Regions from separate parts of the Massilia timonae genome, predicted to be linked through region 1. Evidence: predicted binding sites of a transcription regulator. Region 1 holds the regulator's gene; each other region holds the start of a gene.
The links. The regulator FNR, encoded in region 1, switches genes on or off when oxygen is low (the NO sensors DNR and NnrR bind a similar motif). The targets are predictions, from matches to a motif close to TTGATNNNNATCAA.

Region 1 (6,690 bases):
TAAGGTCGCCGCGACTTCACCAGCCAGCGCTGTGCCGACGGGATCAGTGCGCGCCCCGGTGCGCCGACGCGCACGAGACCACGCCAGCGACCAGCAACGCCAGGGCGGCGGTCTCGAACCCGCTCGGCCAGCGCGCCTCCCACAAGAAGCCGTACAGGGCCGCGAAGATGGTCTCGAACACGATCATCTGGCCCATCAGGCTCAGGGGCAGCGCGCGGCTGGCGTGGTTCCACAGGGCGTTGCCGACCACCGAGCACAGGATGGCGACCGCGGTGACCAGGGCGCCGAACTGCATCCAGGCCGGCAGCGTGTGCGCGCCCGGCGCCAGCACGAAGGCCGGCACCGCCAGCGCCAGGGCCATCAGCCCGGTCACCACGCCCACCAGCAGGTTCCATTCATGCGGCGAGATCCCGTCGATGCGCGCCAGCCAGCGGCTGTTGTGCACCGCGAAGAGGGTCCATGACACCAGCGCGCCGAAGGCGCATGCCAGGCCGGCGGCCGAGCCGGGGCCGGACGCCGACAGCGACTCCCAGCCGATGCAGGCCAGGCCGGCGCCGCTCAGCAGCAGCGACGGCAGCAGGCGGCGCAGCGGCACCGCGTGACGGTCGCGCGAACCGACCAGGGTGACCGCGATCGGCAGCAGCCCGATCACGATCGAGGCCATGGCCACGCCGCCCAACTGGACCGCGTTGGCGAGGAACAGGTAGTAGACGATGTTGCCGGTGAGGCTGAGCCAGATCAGGCTGCGCCAGGCCGGCCAGCCGAGATGGCGGCGCAGCCGTCCCCAGGCCGGGGCGATCAGGATGGCGGCGACCAGGCCATAGGCCAGGTAGCGCCCGGCCGAGAGCTGGATCGGCAGGAATCCGGGCGCCAGTTCCGGCGCCAGGAAGACCAGGCCCCAGAGCGCGCCGGCGGCGATGCCGGCGCCGATGCCGAGCAGGGTGGAGCGGGACAGCCCGCCCGCGCCAGTAGCGATGTACATGATGAATCTCCTTTGAAGAGATTCTCGGATCCGGACGTGGGATCGGTCTTGGCCGGGACTACCGCGATTTTGGCGGTTTCTCCTGACCCGCACGCCGGCAGGCGCCGGGCGTGGTGTCGAGTATCCGACGCATCGCCCGCGTCAGGCTGGCCTGGTCCGAAAAGCCGCAGGCGAGGGCGATGTCGGCCACGCTGCGCGCGCCGTGCGTCAACAGGCTGCGCGCGCAATCCAGGCGGCAGCGCAGCAGCCAGGCATGCGGCGTGCTGTCCAGCTCTTCGCGAAACAGCGCGTGGAGGCGGCTGACGCTCAGGTTGGCGGCGCGCGCCATCGACTCGGTGCTCCAGGCCAGGCCGGGCGCGGCCTCGATGCGCGCCAGCAGGGCAGCCAGGCGCGAGGTGGCGCGCGGCGCGTCCAGGCTCAGGGTGTCGAGCAGCAGCGGCACCCAGCCCTGCACCAGCGAGCGGGGCGGAGTGGACTCGCGTGCCATCAGTCCCATGAACTCGACCAGCTTGCGCGCCGCGGGGCCGAGCGTGACGAAGGGCCGTTCCAGCAGGCGCTGCCACGGGCCACTGCCGAAGGCGGCGCCGTCGACGTCGACGATCAGGGAGCCGTTGGCGCCCGGGCTCGACTGCGCATGCCAGGCGCCGGGCGCCACCAGCGCGCCATGCAGGGGATCGAGCCGGCCGCGCCGCTCTTCGATGTCGAGCACGACTTCACCGTGCACCGGCAGCACCAGCTGGGCGAATTCATGGCGGTCGCCCCAGTGCACGCAGTCATAGCTGCGCAGGTGCAGGTCGCACGCGGGCTGGGGCGTCATGGGCTCACGCCATCGGGCTGCAGGCGTCGGTGCCGGCCGCCAACGCCTTCAGCTTGACCGGATCCAGCAGGGTGACTTCGCGCTTGTCGACCTCGAGCCAGCCCTGCTTCTTGAAGCGCGACAGCAGGCGGCTGATGCTTTCGATGGTCAGGCCCAGGTAGTTGCCGATGTCTTCGCGCGACATGCGCAGCTGGAAGCGGTTGGCCGCATAGCCGCGGGCGGCGTAGCGCGCCGACAGGTTGACCAGGAACACGGCGAAGCGCTGCTCGGCGCGCATATTGCCGAGCAGGAGCATGACGTTCTGCTCGCGCGTGATTTCCTGGCTCATGATGCGGTGGAAGTGGCGCAGCAGCGTCGGCACCTCGCCGAACAGGTCTTCCAGGCGCGCGAACGGAATCTCGCATACTTCCGAGTCTTCCAGCGCCACCGCATCGCAATGGTGGGTGCCGCTGATCGCGTCCATGCCCAGCAGCTCGCCGGCCATCTGGAAGCCGGTGATCTGGGCTTCGCCGGCGGCATTCACCTGGTAGGTCTTGAAGTGGCCGAAGCGCACCGCGTACAGGTTGCGGAACGACTCGCCCACCCCGTACAGGCGCTCGTCGCGCTCCAGGCGGCGACGGCGGCCGATGATCTTGTCCAGGCGGTCGATCTCGGCGTCTTCCAGGCCCATCGGCAGGCACAGCTGGTGCATGCTGCATTGGGCGCAGGACTTGAGCGCGTGGATGTTCAGGGGCGGCTCGGCTTGCCGGGACAGGGGCTGGCTCATGAGGGATGGTCACTTTGTTCAGTACACCGCAAATTATAGACCCCTTGGCTGAGCATTCCGGCCGGCAAGCTCGAAATTTGCACCAAATTGGGAAGTTTTCATGAACTTTTGTTGCGAACCGGTCGGCATGTGTTCAAAAACCACTCAACAATGATAAAAATGATATGGCCAATCGTGCGAGGCCGATGTCGTGATCTACTTGGCGCCATCGATACGGGGGAGTTTGCATGCTTGGTCTTACAGCCCTGGAACTAGCGCGCATCCAGTTCGCCTTCACGATTTCCTTCCACATCATCTTCCCCGCGATCACGATCGGCATGGCCAGCTACCTGGCCGTGCTCGAGGCGTGCTGGCTCAAGACCAGGCGCCAGGTCTACGTCGACCTGTACCACTTCTGGCTCAAGATCTTCGCCGTCGCCTTCGGCATGGGGGTGGTGTCGGGCATCGTGATGGCCTACCAGATCGGCACCAACTGGAGCTACCTGTCCGAATTCGCCGGCAGCGTCATGGGCCCGCTGCTCACCTACGAGGTGCTGACCGCCTTCTTCCTGGAGGCCGGCTTCCTGGGCGTGATGCTGTTCGGCTGGAACCGGGTGGGGCCGCAGCTGCACTTCCTCGCCACCTGCATGGTGGCCATCGGCACTCTGATCTCGTCGACCTGGATCCTGGGCGCCAACAGCTGGATGCAGACGCCGCAGGGCTATGCCATCGAGGGCGGGCGCATGATCCCGGTCGACTGGCTGGCCATCATCTTCAATCCCTCGTTCCCCTACCGCCTGATGCACATGGTGGTGGCGGCCTACCTGGCCACCGCCCTGATCGTCGGCGCCTCGGCCGCCTGGCACCTGCTGCGCGGACGCGACAACAAGAACGTGCGCAAGATGCTGTCGATGGCGATGTGGATGATCCTGCTGGTGGCGCCGATCCAGGCCGTGATCGGCGACTTCCATGGCCTCAATACGCTGAAGCACCAGCCGGCCAAGCTGGCGGCGATGGAGGGGCACTGGGAGAATACGCCGGGCGAGGCGGTGCCGCTGATCCTGTTCGGCATTCCCGACATGGAGCGCGAAGAAACCCGCTATGCGGTCGAGATTCCCTACCTGGGCAGCATCATCCTCACCCATACGCTGAGCGGCCAGTTCCCGGGACTGAAGGAGTTCCCGCGCGAAGACCGCCCCAATTCCCTGATCGTGTTCTGGAGTTTCCGGGTCATGGTCGGCCTGGGCCTGTTGATGATCGCCCTTGGGGCCTGGAGCCTGTGGCTCAGGCGGGGAGGGCGGATCTACGGCAAGCGCCTGTTCCTGCGCTTCGCCTTGCTGATGGGGCCGGCCGGCCTGATCGCCATCCTGGCCGGCTGGATCACGACCGAGGTCGGCCGCCAGCCGTGGGTGATCTACGGCGTGCTGCGCACCGCCGATGCGGTCTCGCCGCACAGTGTCACCACGATGGCCGTGACGCTGGCGATGTTCGTCGTGGCCTATGTGTTCGTGTTCGGCGCCGGCACCGTCTACCTGCTGCGCCTCATCAACAAGGGGCCGCAGCACTTCGCCCTCAACAAGCCGCCCGAGGGCGGGTCGGGCGAAGGGCGCACGCCGATGCGGCCGCTGTCGGCGGCCAACGTCGACAACGACGACAGCATCGAGGGCAATATCGACGACAGTCCCGACCACGGCGCTGACCGCGACGGCGGCAACCCACCGACGCGGAGCTGACACCATGGGCATCGACACATCCGTCATCTGGATCCTGATCATCTTCTTTTCCGTCTTCATGTACGTGCTGCTGGACGGCTTCGACCTGGGCATCGGCATGCTGTTCCCGTTCACGCCGAAGAAGCGCGACCGCGACACCATGATGAATTCGGTCGCGCCGGTGTGGGACGGCAACGAGACCTGGCTGGTGCTGGGCGGGGAGGGGCTGCTGGCGGCCTTCCCGGTGGCCTACGCGATCATCCTGTCCGGGCTCTACCTGCCGCTGATCTTCATGCTCATCGGCCTGGTGTTTCGCGGCGTGGCCTTCGAATTCCGCTTCAAGGCCAAGGAGCACGAGCGCCACCTGTGGGACAAGGCCTTCATCGGCGGCTCGGTGGCGGCGGCCTTCTTCCAGGGCGTGACCCTGGGCGGCTTTTTGGACGGCATCACGGTCTCGGGGCGCAGCTTCGCCGGCGGGCCGCTCGACTGGGTCGCGCCGTTCCCGCTGCTGGCCGGCGTCGGCGTGATGATCGCCTACACCTTGCTGGGCGCCACCTGGCTGGTGATGAAGACCGAGGGCGAACTGCAGGCGCGCATGATCCAGGTCGCGCGGCCTTTCGCCTGGCTGCTGCTGGGGGCCATCGTCGCGGTCAGCATCTGGACCCCGCTGCGCTTCGCGGCGGTGGCCGAGCGCTGGTTCACCTTCCCCAATATCGCCTTCCTGGCGCCGGTGCCGATCCTGGTCGTGCTGTGCATGGCGCTGCTGCTGCGCTCACTGGCCCGGCAGCCGTTCCGCCAGCCCTTCGTGCTGGCGCTGGCGCTGATCTTCCTCGGCTACAGCGGCATGGCGATCAGCATCTGGCCGCACGTGGTGCCGCCCGCGATCACGATCTGGGAAGCCGCCTCGCCGCCGCAGAGCCAGGGTTTCGCCCTGGTCGGCACGCTGTTCATCCTGCCCATCATCCTGATGTACACGGGGTGGTCGTACTGGGTATTCCGTGGCAAGGTCAAGCATGACGCGGGGTATCACTGATGGCCGCGCGCCGCGAATGGCTGCGCCGGCTGGGGTGGATGGCGCTGCTGTGGCTGGGCGGCGTCGTCACCCTGTCGCTCGTCGCATTTCTCATAAGAATTGTCATGCATGCCGCCGGAATGCGCTAGGCGCAACTGTGCGCGCTCAATGTGAATCGGCGTCTACACTGGCGATACAAATTGAACAACTGGAGTGATCGACAGTGTCATCTACAAGTGCGAGCACGTCCGTCAACGCCGCCTTCGTCGCGGTCTCTGCGCCTGCCATGTCGCCCAGCGGCGAAGACCAGGCCAGGGCCGACCTCTACGCCTTGCTCTCGCGCCTGCTGCTGGCGGCGCCCGACGCGGCGCTGCTGGAAGCGCTTGCGTCCAGCGATCCTATTTTGGCCGAAGGCGGCGATCCGGCGCTGGAGCGTGCGTGGGAACACCTGACCGTGGCGTCCGGCGTGATGGACGCCCAGGTGGTGCAGGATGAATTCAGCGCGCTGTTCGTCAGCATCGGCACGCCGCCGGTCGACCCGTATGGCTCGCGCTACCTGGCCGGCTACATGAACGACACGCCGCTGGCGCTGCTGCGCGACGACCTGGCGCGGCTTGGCCTGGCGCGCATGCGGGGCCGGGGCGAGTTCGAGGACCACCTCGGCGCGCTGTGCGAGACCATGCGCGTGCTGGTCGCCGGCGCCCCCGGCATCCGGCGCCAGCCGCTAACGGCGCAGCGCCAGTTCTTCGAGGCCCACATCGGCGGCTGGTGCATGCGCGCGCTGGACGACATCGCCAATGCCGAGGGCGCCAACTATTACCGCCTGGTCGCGCGCTTCGCGCAGGCCTTCCTGGCAATCGAGGCCGAGAGCTTCGCAGTAGGAGAGGACACCGATGAGCAAGCATGATCGACAGACGCCGGACCAGCCCGACCCGGCGCGGCGCGGCTTCCTGAAGGCCGCCCCGCTGGGCGCGCTGGTGGTGGCCGCTGCCGCCGCCCCGGCGAGCGCGGCGCCTGAGGCCGCACCGGCCGCGCCGGACCCCAAGGTCAAGCGCGGCTACCACGAGACGGATCACATCCGCCGCTACTACGCCACCGCCGCCTACTGGTAGGCAAGCAGAGGAATCCCATGTCACTGGTCAAGTCTACGCGCGACAGCGCCCTGAAACGGCGCCGCTTCCTGGTCGGGGCCGGCGTTGCCGCCGGCGCCGGCGCCCTGGCGCGCCACCTGCCGCTGAACGTGATCGAACCGGCCCAGGCCGATCCGGTGCCGAACACCCCGGTGCCCACCGAAGTGAAACGCACCGTGTGCAGCCACTGCTCGGTCGGCTGTTCGGTGGACGCGGTGGTCGCTAACGGCGTCTGGGTGCGGCAAGAGGCCGCCTTCGATTCGCCCATCAATATGGGCGCCCACTGCGCCAA
Region 2 (6,690 bases), 1.7 Mb from region 1:
GCAGCAAGGCAATGCCATTATCACTCTATTCTTGTGTCAATTTCACCAAAACGGCGGGTCATGCTGTCCCGCGCTAGAATCGGCGCATGGCTATTTCTACAATTGCAGGGATCGATTTTTCAAAGCCGGCAGAGACGGTTGCGCAGCAGCTGATCGGCGTCACGGTGCTGGTCGACGGCGTCGGCGGCCGGATTGTCGAGACCGAAGCCTATGACCATGAAGACCCGGCCTCGCACGCGTATTCCGGGCCGACCGAGCGCAATGCGTCGATGTTCGGGCCGCCCGCGCATGCTTATGTCTACCGGTCGTACGGCATCCACTGGTGCCTGAATTTCGTGTGCCAGGAGGCCGGGCACGGCGCCGGCGTCCTGATCCGGGCGCTCGAGCCGGTGGCGGGCCTGGACCTCATGCGGGTGCGGCGCGACGCGCTGGACGAGCGCCTGCTGTGTTCCGGGCCGGGCAAGCTGTGCCAGGCGCTAGGCGTGACCCGTGCGCACAATGGCATGGCGTTGTCGGAACAACCATTCGAGCTGCTCCCGGCAGAGCCGGGGTTGGCGCTCGTGGCCGGGCCGCGCATCGGCATTTCGAAGGCGGTCGACGTGCCGTGGCGGTTCGGGCTGGCCGGCTCGCGTTTCGTCAGCCGGCCGTTCCGCTAGCCGAACCATATTTCAGGCGCGCCGCCGCGCGGGCGCCGCGGGCAGGGCGCGCACCGGGCCGCCGCGCATCGCGCTGCCCGATGCGCGCCGTTCGCCCACGCCCTGGAAGCCGGATTCCGGCGCTTCTTCCGCGCTCGCCTCCTCTTGCGTTTCGACGCCCGCCGCATCGGCGTCCAGGCCAGGCGCGACGCGGAAGATCGCCACCGCCTTCGCCAGGTTCACGGTCTGCTCGTGCAGGCTTTCGGCCGCCGCCGCGGCCTGTTCGACCAGGGCCGCGTTCTGCTGGGTCATGCCGTCCATCTGCCCGACCGCGCGATTGACCTCGGCGATGCCGTCGGCCTGCTCGGTGCTGGCGATGCTGATGCGGCCGATGATGTCGTTCACCTGGCGCACCGAGGACACGATGTCGCCCATGCTGGCGCCGGCTTCGCTGACCGAGGCGTTGCCGCGCTCGATGATGTTCACCGAATCGGCGATCAGGCCCTTGATTTCCTTGGCCGCCGCCGCCGAGCGCTGGGCCAGGGTGCGCACCTCGGAGGCCACCACCGCGAAGCCGCGTCCCTGTTCGCCGGCGCGCGCCGCTTCCACCGCCGCGTTCAGGGCCAGGATATTGGTCTGGAACGAGATGCCGTCGATGACGCCGATGATCTCGACGATCTTGCGCGAGCTGGCCTGGATCGATTCCATCGTCGTCACCGCCTGCTGCACCGCCTGGCCGCCGCGCGACGCCAGTTGCGACGCTTGCGCCGCCAGCTCCGAGGCCTGGCGCGCATTGCTGGCATTGTCCTTGACCGCCGTGGTCAGGGTCTCCATGGTGCTGGCGGTCTGCTCGAGCGAGCCGGCCTGCATCTCGGTGCGGGTCGAGAGGTCGAGGTTGCCGCTGGCGATTTCCTGCGACGCGGTGTCGATCGAGCGCACCGCGTTCATCACGCTGTGCAGGGCGGCGTTCAGGCGCGCGATGGTGTGGTCCAGCGCCCGTGCGGTGTCGTCGATCTCGTCGCGGCCTTTCGCATGCAAGGGCGGCGCGTCGAGCCGGCCTTCGGCCAGTTCGCCGACCGTGCGCGCGATCGCGTTGATCCCGCCCAGCATCGAGCGCCGCACCAGCATCGTCACCGCCAGCGACAGCCCGATCGACAGCAGCACCAGGCCGGCCATGCTCAAGCCCAGGCTGCGGAACTCGGCCTTGGCGGCGGCGTGGGCATCCTCGCTCATCTTTTTCTCGAGCTGGGCCAGGCGCGTCAGTTCGGCATCGAGCGCGACGAACTGCTGCTCGGCCTTCTGCATCGAGTTGGTGGCGATCGACTGGTCGACCGAGGCTATCTCGATCGTCTCGCCGACCGCCTTGCGGTAGCGCGTCAGCGCCGCTTGCGAGGCCTCGATCGGCGCGCGCTCGTGCTGTTCGGCCTCCTGCGCGAACTTGCCCAGCTGGTCGCCGATGGCGGCATGCCTGCGCTGGATGTCGGCGGTCAGGGCGCTCAGCCGGTTCTGGGCGAAGCTGCCGTTGACCCAGGCCAGCAGCTGGTAGGCGTTGGCATGCGCGAAGCGCGCTTCGCCGGCGACGTCGGCCACCGCCTGCAGGCGCGCGGCGCGCACCTGCACCATGTGTTCGAGCGAGGCATTCTGGCGCACCATGCCATAGTAGGCGGCCGCCGAAAGCAGGGTCAGCAGGACGAGCACGAGTCCCGGGGCCAGCAGCAGTTTCTGGCCTATCCGCAGTTTGTTCAGCATGGGAGTCACTCCTAGAGACGCGTGCGGCGGACGGATTCACCGTCCACCGCACGCCAACGGCAATCACTTCTTGTAGATGCCGGCTTCCAGCACCACGTCGTCGACCAGCAGGATATAGGTGGTCTTCGGCTCGATCTTGCCGGTGGTCGGGTTCTTGTACTGGTAATCGACCCAGCCCTTGCCCTTGGCCGCAGCCAGCTCGATGATCTCGCGCCGGTATTTCTTGCCGTTCGCATCGGGCACGTCGGTCAGGTCCTTGCCGACGATCGACGGGTTGTACGGATGGGCCAGCACGATGCCGGTCTTGACGTCGCGCAGGTCGACGTACAGCGAGCCCTGGACGAAGCTCGGATCCTTGGCGTTGATGAGTCTCATCATCTCGGCCTTGCCCTTGGTCTTGATGACGGTGGCGCCGCGCTCGGCCATCGCGATGGCGTCCTTCGCGGTCGGTTCGTTGGCATGGGCGGCGGTGGCGGCCAGCCCCAGGCAGAGGGCGGCGGCGGTGGCGATCATCTTCATGGGTGGCTTTCCTTTCGGGTGTGTTCGGTAGGATATTTCTCAAGTGCACGCACTAATGTACCGAGCCGTGACGGTGCCGGATTGCGTTCGCACAACGGCAGGAGCTGCGCGCCGGTCGCGTTGTGTCCTTGCCTCATTTCGCCAGGTTGCGTCGCGGGTTTGTTCTAAACACGGTCCGAGAAACAGTGAGGTTGATTGAAGGCAATTCCTGTTGCATACAGGCTCCCTAATATGAGTGCTTCCCGGCAACTTGCCGCCTGTCATCTCACTGGAGAATTCTCGTGACCACGACTGCATCGACGCCTTCCAAGTTCAAGCCGTATACGCGCCAGTCCATTGTTACTGCGCGCCAATGGGAATGGCTCACACCCGAGCTGCAGGAAGCCGTACAAGTGGTATCGCACGTGCTGCCGTTTCGCACCAATGCCTATGTGATGGATGAGCTGATCGACTGGAAGCGCGTGCCCGACGATCCGATCTACCGCCTGACCTTCCCGCACCGCGACATGCTGCCGGCCCATGAATACGAGCAGCTGCGCGAGCTGGTGCTGCACAAGAAGGACGACGCCGCCATCGCGCGCCTGGTGCACGACATCCGCATGCGCATGAATCCGCACCCGGCCGGCCAGATGACGCACAACGTCCCGCGCGTGAACGATGCGCCGCTCAAGGGCCTGCAGCACAAGTACAAGGAGACCGTGCTGTTCTTCCCCAGCGCCGGCCAGACCTGCCACGCCTACTGCACCTTCTGCTTCCGCTGGCCGCAGTTCGTCGGCATGGACGAGATGAAGTTCGACGCGCGCGAGTGCGGCGAGCTGGTGTCCTACCTCAAGATGCATCCGGACGTGACCGACGTCCTGATCACCGGCGGCGACCCGATGATCATGAACACCCGCTCGCTGGCCGAATTCCTCGAGCCGCTGCTGGCGCCCGAGCTGGAACACATCCAGAACATCCGCATCGGCACCAAGTCGGTCGCCTATTGGCCGCAGCGCTTCGTGTCGGACAAGGACAGCGACGACCTGATGCGGCTGTTCGAGAAAGTGGTGGCGAGCGGGAAGAACCTGGCCATCATGGGCCACTACAACCACGCGGTCGAACTGCGCGCGGCCGTAGCCCAGCAGGCGGTCAAGCGCATCGTCGGCACCGGCGCCACCCTGCGCATGCAGGGCCCGCTGATCCGCCACATCAACGAAGACCCGAAGAGCTGGGCCGAGCTGTGGACCACCGGCGTGCGCCTGGGCGCCATTCCCTATTACATGTTCGTCGAGCGCGACACCGGCCCGCGCGACTACTTCTCGCTGCCGCTGGCGCGCGCCCACGAGATCTTCCAGGAGGCCTATTCCATGGTGTCGGGCCTGTCGCGCACCGTGCGCGGGCCGTCGATGAGCGCCTTCCCCGGCAAGGTCGTGATCGACGGCGTGGTGACCATCAATGGCGAAAAGCTGTTCGCCCTGCAGTTCCTGCAGGCGCGCAATCCCGAGTGGGTGCGCCGTCCGTTCTTCGCCAAGTTCGACCCCAACGCCACCTGGCTCGATCATTTGAAGCCCGCGTTCGGGCGCGACCGCTTCTTCTTCGAGGTGGAAAGCGGCGGTCCGCTGCGCGGCCCCGGCGGACGGGTGATCCCGCTGGTGCCGGCCGGCCAGCGCGGCGAAGCCCAGCCCGACGCGGCCTGATGTCAGGCGCGGGTCCGACGATGCAACCAGGCGCCCTGGCGTCCGTAGCGCCCCTGCGCCTGTCCGGCGTGGGGGTGTTCTTCTACGTGTTCCTGCCGTTCGCGCTGGGGCACTTCCTGTCTTCGCTGCTGCGCAACGTGAACGCGGTGCTGGCCTCGCACCTGGTGGGAGCGCTGGCGCTCACCCCTAGCAAGCTCGGACTGCTGACCAGCGCCTTCTTCTTCGCCTTCGCCCTGGTCCAGCTGCCGGTCGGGATGGCGCTGGACCGCTACGGGCCGCGCCGGGTGCAGGTGGCGATGATGCTGCTCGCGTCCTGCGGCGCGCTGCTGTTCGCGAACTGCAGCGGCTTTTATGGCCTGCTGGCGGCGCGCGCCATCATGGGCTGCGGCTTGGGCGGCTGCTTCATGGCGGCGGTCAAGGCGATCTCCACCTGGATCGCGCCGGACCGGCTGCCGTCGGTGCACGGCTACCTGATCGCGGTCGGCGGCATGGGCGCCGCCAGCGCCACCATGCCGGTGCGCGCCGTGCTGGAATACACCGACTGGCGCGGCCTGTTCTGCCTGCTGGCGGCGCTGGTGGCCTGCACCGGGTTGTTGATCGCGCTGCTGTATCCGAAGGCCGAGGGCCCGGCCGCGCAGCGCGGTCCGCTGCTGCCGGCCCTGCGCGAAGTCTGGCGCGCGCCGAGCTTTCGCGCGGTCGCCTCGCTGGTCTTGATCCCGCATGCGGTGTTCTTCGGCGTGCAGGGCCTGTGGGTCGGGCGCTGGCTGTCCGATGTGGGGCGCTACCCCGAGCCCGCGGTCGCCTATCTGCTCTACCTGGGGATGGCGGCGGTGGTGTTCGGCGCGATCGCGGTCGGCATGGTCACCGAATGGGCCGGGCGGCGCGGCATGCCGCCGCTCGACGTGGCGGCGGCCGGCATCACGTTTTTCGTGCTGGTGCAGGCGGCCATGGTCATCGGCTACCGGCCCGGTGTCGCGATGCTGTCGGTGATGTTCACGCTGGTGGGCACGATCACCGGCATCGAGTACGCCATCGTGGCGCAGTCGATGCCGCGCGAATTGACGGGACGCGCCGCGACTTTCCTGAACCTCTTGATCTTCATCGGCGCCTTCCTGGTGCAGGCCGGCTTCGGGCTGGTGATCGGCCTGTGGCAGCCCGACCTGCTCGGCCGCGCGCCGCCGGAAGCCTATCGCGCCGCTTTCGCCCTGCTGGTGGCGATCCAGCTGCCCGGCCTGTGGCGGTTCGCGCGCCGGCGCACGGCTGAGCGTTCTCAGCCGTAACGTGCATGGGTGGCTTTGTCATATACACTTCCCCAGTCCATACTCTTGGGGAAAGTCATGCGCAAACCACTCCCGTTCATGTGCGCAGGCGCCATGCTCCTGCTGGCCGCCTGCGGCGACAAATCGACCTTGCCGGCCGGCGCCGACATGGGTTCGCAGCCGACCCTGAAGGAGCCGAACAAGACCCTGATCCCGACCGTTCACATCGCCCCGGCCAAAGGCTGGCCGGCGAACACGACGCCGGTCCCGGCGCCCGGCCTGGCGGTGAACGCCTTCGCCACCGCGCTCGACCATCCGCGCTGGGTCTACGTGCTCCCGAACGGCGACGTGCTGGTGGCCGAGACCAATGCGCCGCAGCGTCCGGCGAAGAGCGGCATCGGCAACTGGGTGACGGGCAAGGTCATGGCGCGCGCCGGCGCCGGCGTGCCGAGCGCGAACCGTATCAGCCTGCTGCGCGACGCCGATGGCGACGGCGTGGCCGAGCTGAAGCGCGTGTTCCTGAAAGACCTGAATTCGCCGTTCGGCATGGCGCTGGTGGGCGACACGCTGTACGTGGCCAATACCGATGCGGTGGTGCGCTTTCCGTACAAGCAGGGGGTGACCGAAATCCTCGACAAACCGCAGCAGGTGGCGCCGCTGCCGGGCGGTCCGCTGAACCACCACTGGACCAAGAACATCATCGCCAGCAAGGACGGCACGAAGCTGTACGCGACCACGGGCTCGAACAGCAACGTCGCCGAGAACGGCATGGACCAGGAGAAGGACCGGGCCGCGATCCTGGAGATCGACCTCGCCAGCGGCAAGACGCGCGTGTTCGCGTCGGGCCTGCGC
Region 3 (6,690 bases), 1.2 Mb from region 1:
GCCGCGATCAGCCCATCGACGTCGAGCCGTTTCGCCTCCTTGAACACGCGATCGGCGTTGCGGCCACGGGCATTCTCGGGCAGCGACCACATATAGGCCGGGTAGCTGGCGCATTGAGGGCTGCTGCCGGCGCCGGCCGCATTACACGGCCAGTTGTTGGTGTTGGAGATGTAGCCGCTGGCCGGGTTCAGCAGGGTGATCGTTTCCTTGATCTCGTGCAGGCCCTGCCACTCGGTGGCCGGATTGCTGCCGTCGACCGGCTTGGTCCAGTCGAAGCGCGGGTCACGCTTCGGAATGAAATTGCCGTGGAAGTAGGCAATATTGCCCTGCGCATCGGCATACACCGTGTTGTTCGAGGAATTGGTGCGCAGCTCCATCGCCTTGTAGAAGGCGTTGTAGTCGCGCGCCTTGGTGCGGGTATAGGACTGGGTCAGCGCATTGAGCGGGTCGTCCATCATCTTGACCGACACCCACTTATTGCCTTCTTGGCGCACGACCGGGCCGTGATGGGTGAAATAGGCGGTGACGGTGCGGCTGGCCATGCCGCCGTTCGGCGTCTTGTACGGCAGGTTGATCTGCGTGGTGCGCATCCGGCCTTCGTGCTTGCCGTATTTATAGAAGAACTCGCCATCGCGCTCGACCACGGTCTCGAGGTATTCGTCGATCACGTCGCCGCCGCCCGACGTGTGCATCCAGCCCAGCTTGTCGTTGAAGCCCTGGTAGACGAAGAACTGGCCCCAGGTCACGGCGCCATACGCGTTGAGCCCTTCGTCGCTGACCATGTGCACCTCGGGACGGAAATAGAACGAGGTGTGCGGGTTGATCATCAACAGCGCATGGCCGTTGGCCGAGCGCCTGGGGGCGATGGCGAAGCCATTCGAACCGCGCGGCTCGGGATCGAAGCCCTTGTCGACGCCGACGCTGGCGAGCACCGGACGCTTGCCATAGAAACGTTCCAGTTCCTTGAGGTCGATCGACTCGATGTCGCCGCCGATGCTGCCTTCACTGAACGTCAGGGCCATCCACGGCTCGAAGCGGGTCAGCAGCTTCGGTTTGACTTCGGGATGGGTGTGCAGGTAATAGTTCAGGCCATCGGCGAAGGCATTCATCAGGTTCTTCAGCCACACCGGGCTGGCGGCGTACTTGGCCTGCATGTCGGCCGGCTGGATGTACATCTTCATGCGCAGGTCGCGCCAGATTTCCTTCTCGCCCTCGACCTCGGCCAGGCGCCCCATCGCATTGATGTAGTTGAGCTCGATGCGGTTGAAGTCGTCCTCGGCCTGGGCGTACAGCATGCCGAACACGGTGTCGGCGTCGGTGCCGCCATAGATGTGCGGAATGCCCCATTTGTCGCGCAGGATCGTCACCCGTTGCGCGGTCGCCTTCCAGCGCGCGACGTCGGCGGCGCTGAAGGCCTGCGCGGCGGGCGCGGCGCTGGTCGCCGCCTTGCCCTGGGCAACGGCGAGTCCGGGAGCGGTCAGTCCAGCCAGGAGAGCGCCGAGCAGGACCGGCGAGAACGAACGGGGCATGCGCATCTTTGGTCTTCCTTCAGGTCGTGTTATTCGTCGTCCAGGCCGGCATTGGCCAGGCGCTGCTTGAGTCGCTGGTTATCGGTCAGCAGCGTCGCCATGCGGTCCTTCAGGCTTGCCACTTCCTTGCGCAGGGCGGCCAGCTCGTCTTCCGGGTCGAGCTCGACCTTTTCCTTTTTCGGACGGCTGGCCATCTTCTGCTCGCGCACCTGGCGCGCGGCCTGCTGCAATTCCTTGCGGCCACCGGCGACGGCGGCGATCTGCTGCTCTTCGGGCAGCTGCGCCACGTTGGCGGCGGCGTTGATCGAGATGGCGCCGGTGCGCACGGCCTCGCGCAGCTGCGGCGTGGCGGCCTTCTGGATGCGTTCGATCTGGCTGATGGTATTGCTCGAGACGCGGGCCGCGCGGGCGACATCCTCGCGCGTATTCCATGGCGGAGAGGTGTCGTCGGCCGGGGCGTTCTTGTCGCCCTCTTCCGCCGGCGGATTCTCGGCCATGCGCGCAGCGACGATTTCCTTCTTACGCAGGGCGAACACGCCGCGCTGGAAGTCCGACACGCTGCGGCGCGCCAGGTGGTTGTCGATCATCCACAGCATCACATCCTCGAGCGAGGCGAAGTTGTTGTTGTGGACGGTGCGGAACGGAATGCCGTGCTTCTTGCAGATCTCGTAGCGGTTATGACCGTCGATCAGCGTGTCGCGCCAGAGCACCAGTGCGTCGCGGCACCCTTCGGCCTGCAGGCTGCGCTCGAGCGCGGCGTATTCGATGTCGGTGAGCGGGTCGACGAAGGAGCGCAGCTCGTCGTTGATCTTGATGTCCAATTCTTGTCCTTGCGTGGTCTTGCCTGGGGTGGCGCCATGGGCGACGCCGGTTGGCATGCTACACCATCCGGGCGGGGGTTCCAAAGATGCAAGAAATCGTCTGGGAAGGATGCGCGGGCGATCATGCCGCGCTGAGGGCTTATCAGGAGGATAAAGTTGCCGAACTGCTCCGAATTGAGCACGCCTGTGCTAGAATCGCCGGCGTTGCCCGGATGGTGAAACTGGTAGACACCGCAGACTTAAAATCTGCTGCCAGCAATGGCGTGCCGGTTCGATTCCGGCTCCGGGCACCATTATCCACGCACTTTTCGCAGAAAATTCTGGAATGCGAATAGTTCTGCAAAAGCGGATTACTTCCGCAATTCCCGCTTGATTCACAGGCGGCCCGCCTTCTCGCGACCTTCGGCTCGATCCCATCGCCTTTTCCGTCTCTATCGCAGAGACGCCTCTGGATCGATTACGGTCTCTCAGGCACTCATCCGTCGCCTATACTAATGACTATCCCGACAATCGCAAGCCGAAGCCGGAAATAAATCCCGACCATCCGAACCGTAAGGTCCGCACGGAGCACTGCAGTGCTTCCGCTTTCATTGAGGAAATTATGAAGCTTCCTTGTGTATCGATAAGTGTAGACAACGACAGCCTTGTAATTACGCACCAGAAAGAAGGTAGAACCGATCCCCTGAGCGTACCCATCGCGCTTCAAGACCTGGATCAGGACGGCTTCGACGTTGCAGCCAAGAAAATAGGTTCGCTTACTCTTCAACTGCTCAGAAAATGGTATCCGTCAGAGTTCACGCAATGTGACAATTTAAACGATCCGTCCTAATCCTGAAGATGGCGGCGCTGCACGAACTGGCGATCGGCGCCAGCGGCAGAGGCGTGCTGATTCGCATGTACGACACGCTGTACGACCGCCGGCCCGACCTCGAAGGCCTGAATGACTGGCTCAGGCGCTCGGAAGCAGGCAGCGCGCTGGCCGCTTCATCCATTTCGCAACACTCGAGTGACCATGATCAAGAACCCGCTGCATTTACCCGTTCAAGATCTTGCGCATTTACAAGTTGCGTAATACGCTGACCAAGTTAACTTCTGGTGAGCATCATGGGATTTTTCTCGGCATCAAAGTCGGTCTTGTCCACCATCGCGAGCGCGCTGACGACGACCCATTCCTGGCAGTACAACGCATCCCGGGAACAGCGCACCTGCACCTGCTGCGGCCGGCAAGAGGAAATGGTCCTCGACCTGGTCAGCACGAACTGGGAAGTGCTCGCACCCGGCGACCCGAGCGCGCACGCCACCAGGCCGGCGCCCGCCGAGCCACGTCCTGTCGCCGCGCCGGACCTGGCCGCGGCACGCACCCCAGGCGCCTCCACCTGAGCAGAAAACATAAAAAAAGGCCGCTGCCGCACGAAGCAAGCAACGGCCAAGTCCTCGGCAGGGCCGAGATGGAGACACAAGAGAACCGACCACATCGCCGGTAATGACATCAGTATGCGGCCACCCCGCACAGTCACAAGGCCTGAAGGAGGTAATCGCCACCGCGTCCTTGCGTCAGAGCAGTCGTACGCATAAAGGACAATTCTGACTCGCCTTCCTCCCTCCTTCTTTCTTGCTTTTTTGATTCACATCAACCACGCTCCTGACACGCGCCCGGTCCGGGAATAAAGTGGACTTCGAGTAATCCAAGCGTATAGGCCAGATGCCATCCAGGGTCCGCTCCGGTGGCGGATACCGGCACGCCCTATCCGCCCGAGTCCGCTTTTACCGAGAAGAAAGGAACGAGCATGTACAAGACCATCGTGGTTCACGTCGACGGAAGTCCCGAGCAAGAGGCGCGCCTGCGCGCCGGCGCCCTGCTGGCCAACGCCTTCGACGCCCACCTCGTCGGCAGCGCCGCCACCGGCATTTCCTGGTTCGACTATTCCCTGCTGGTCGGCTCGATGGGCGCGCCGATGATGCCCGAATCCGATTTCAACGGCGTGCGCGAGGCGGTCGAGGCGCGGCTGGAAGAATTCAGCACCGCTGTCCAGCGCCATGGCGTGGGCAGTTTCGAGACCCGCATGCTCGAGGATGACGCCCGCTACGCCCTGCTGCTCGAATCGCGCTACGCCGACCTCGTGATCGTCAGCCGCGACGCCGAACCGATCGCCGTGCCGGGCATTCCAGCCCAGGCGCGCGGCTTGCCCGAATACATCGCGCTGCACGGCGCGCGTCCCGTGCTGGTGGTGCCGCCCGGCTGGAAAGAACGGCCCCTGCCCGGCACCGCCGTGGTCGGCTGGGACGGCAGCATGCAGGCGATCCGCGCGATTTCCGCCGCCCTGCCCCTGCTGCGGCAAGCCGATACGGTCAAGCTCACGCTCATCAATCCCGGCGCCATGGCCGAGATGCATGGCGAGGAACCGGGCGCCGACATGGCGCTGCACCTGGCGCGCCACGGGGTCAAGGTCGACGTCGTCATCGAGACCACGCGCAGCAGCACCGGCGAGGCGCTCCTGAAGGTGGCGCGCGAGCACGATGCCGGCCTGCTGGTCACGGGCGCCTTCGGCCACAGCCGCTACCGCGAGTTCGTCCTCGGCGGCGTCACCCGCTCGCTGCTGGCCGGCAGCACGACGCCGCTCCTGATCGCGCACTGAGCGCAAGCGCTAGCCGCGAGCCTCCGCCATGGCGCCCGATACCCGGCCCGGTCCCCGTCCCGATCCCCACCCCGATGCCGCCGGCAGCACGCGCCGGGTCGAAGGCAGCGCCTGGCTCGGCGGCACCCACCGCCATGCGCGGGTCGCCGGCGGCGGCCAGGTCCATGCCGACCTGGTGCTGTGGGCCTGGCTCGGCCGCCTCACCGGCAACCTGTCGCCGGCCGCGCTCGGCATGGCGTGGTTCGACTGGGCCTGCCACCTCATGATGTCGCCCGACAAGCAGCACGAACTGGCGACCGACGCCGTCATCGGCTGGCAGCGCTGGCTCCAATACCTGGCCACGCCGGCCGACGACGCGGTCGACCCGGTGCGGCCATTGGCTCAGGATAAACGTTTCGTCGATCCGGCCTGGAATGCCTCGCCCTGGCGCCAGCTCAGCCAGGGATTCCTGCTGAGCCAGCAATGGTGGCACCGCGCCACCTCCACCGTGCGCGGGGTCGCGCCGCACCATGCCGACGTCGTCACCTTCGTCGCGCGCCAGATGCTCGATTGCGTGGCGCCGTCGAACTTCGTCACCACCAACCCCGTCGTGCAGCGCGCCGTGCTCGCCAGCGGCGGGATGAACCTGGTCAACGGCGCCATGCGCGCCTGGCGCGACGCGCAAGGCCTCCTCGCCGGCAAGCCGCGCGTGGTCAACTACCGGCCGGGGCACGAAGTCGCGGTGACGCCGGGCAAGGTCGTCATGCAGAACCGGCTGATCGAACTGCTGCGCTACGATCCGGTCGGCCCCGCCGTGCACGAAGTGCCGCTGCTGATCGTGCCGGCCTGGATCATGAAGTTCTACATCCTCGACCTGTCGCCGCACAATTCCCTGGTGCGCTACCTGGTCGAGCGCGGACATACCGTGTACATGGTGTCGTGGAAGAATCCGCAGGCCGACGACCGCGACCTCACCATGGACGACTACCGCCAGCTGGGCGTGACTGCCGCGCTCGACGCCATCGTGGCCCAGACCGGCGCCAGCAAGATCAATGCGGCCGGCTATTGCCTGGGCGGCACCCTGCTCGCGATCGCCGCCGCCGCCATGGCGCGTGACCACGACCGGCGCCTGGCCAGTATCTCGCTGCTGGCGGCCCAGGTCGACTTTACCGAGCCGGGCGAGCTGTCGCTGTTCATCGACGACAGCCAGGTCAGCTTCCTGGAGGCCGCCATGTGGCAGCAGGGCTACCTCGACACGCGCCAGATGGCCGGCGCCTTCCAGCTGCTGCGCTCCAACGACCTCATCTGGTCGCGACGCCTGCGCCATTACCTGCTCGACCTGCCCGAGCAGGAGAGCGACCTCATGTCCTGGAATGCCGACGCCACCCGCATGCCCTATCGCATGCATGCCGAGTACCTGCACCGCCTGTTCCTGCGCAACAGCCTGGCCAGCTCGCGTTACCTGGCCGGCGGACGGCCTGTCTCGCTGAGCGACATCGACGTGCCCATCTGCGCGGTCGGCACGCTCACCGACCACGTCGCGCCATGGCGCTCGGTGTACAAGATCATCCCCCTGACCGACACCGAAATCACCTTCATCCTCACCAGCGGCGGCCACAATGCCGGGGTGGTCTCGCCGCCGGGCAGCGCCAACCGCAGCTACCAGGTCGCCGTGCACCGCCATGACGATCCGTACATCGATCCCGACCGCTGGCTGGCGCGCGT

Region 2: LO55_RS09830 (KamA family radical SAM protein) is a predicted target of FNR. The motif match lies at 3,095-3,108, and genes of this name have one in related genera.
Region 3: LO55_RS22040 (universal stress protein) is a predicted target of FNR. The motif match lies at 3,971-3,984, and genes of this name have one in related genera.

Annotation. Positions count from the first base shown of each region.
Region 1 is NZ_JRYB01000001.1:3,943,302-3,949,991, forward strand. It holds gene LO55_RS16870 (transporter) at 1-3, shown strand, start outside; gene LO55_RS16875 (DMT family transporter) at 44-982, opposite strand; gene LO55_RS16880 (AraC family transcriptional regulator) at 1,041-1,799, opposite strand; gene fnr (fumarate/nitrate reduction transcriptional regulator Fnr) at 1,804-2,565, opposite strand; gene LO55_RS16890 (cytochrome ubiquinol oxidase subunit I) at 2,793-4,277, shown strand; gene cydB (cytochrome d ubiquinol oxidase subunit II) at 4,282-5,289, shown strand; gene LO55_RS25950 (DUF2474 domain-containing protein) at 5,289-5,417, shown strand; gene LO55_RS16900 (TorD/DmsD family molecular chaperone) at 5,492-6,175, shown strand; gene LO55_RS16905 (formate dehydrogenase) at 6,162-6,380, shown strand; gene LO55_RS16910 (formate dehydrogenase subunit alpha) at 6,398-6,690, shown strand, end outside.
Region 2 is NZ_JRYB01000001.1:2,278,326-2,285,015, forward strand. It holds gene LO55_RS09815 (DNA-3-methyladenine glycosylase) at 87-656, shown strand; gene LO55_RS09820 (methyl-accepting chemotaxis protein) at 669-2,384, opposite strand; gene LO55_RS09825 (cache domain-containing protein) at 2,448-2,903, opposite strand; gene LO55_RS09830 (KamA family radical SAM protein) at 3,185-4,579, shown strand; gene LO55_RS09835 (MFS transporter) at 4,600-5,859, shown strand; gene LO55_RS09840 (PQQ-dependent sugar dehydrogenase) at 5,917-6,690, shown strand, end outside.
Region 3 is NZ_JRYB01000001.1:5,191,240-5,197,929, forward strand. It holds gene LO55_RS22015 (penicillin acylase family protein) at 1-1,535, opposite strand, end outside; gene LO55_RS22020 (ParB N-terminal domain-containing protein) at 1,559-2,407, opposite strand; tRNA gene LO55_RS22025 (tRNA-Leu) at 2,557-2,643, shown strand; gene LO55_RS26535 (hypothetical protein) at 3,485-3,730, shown strand; gene LO55_RS22040 (universal stress protein) at 4,138-4,986, shown strand; gene LO55_RS22045 (PHA/PHB synthase family protein) at 5,015-6,690, shown strand, end outside.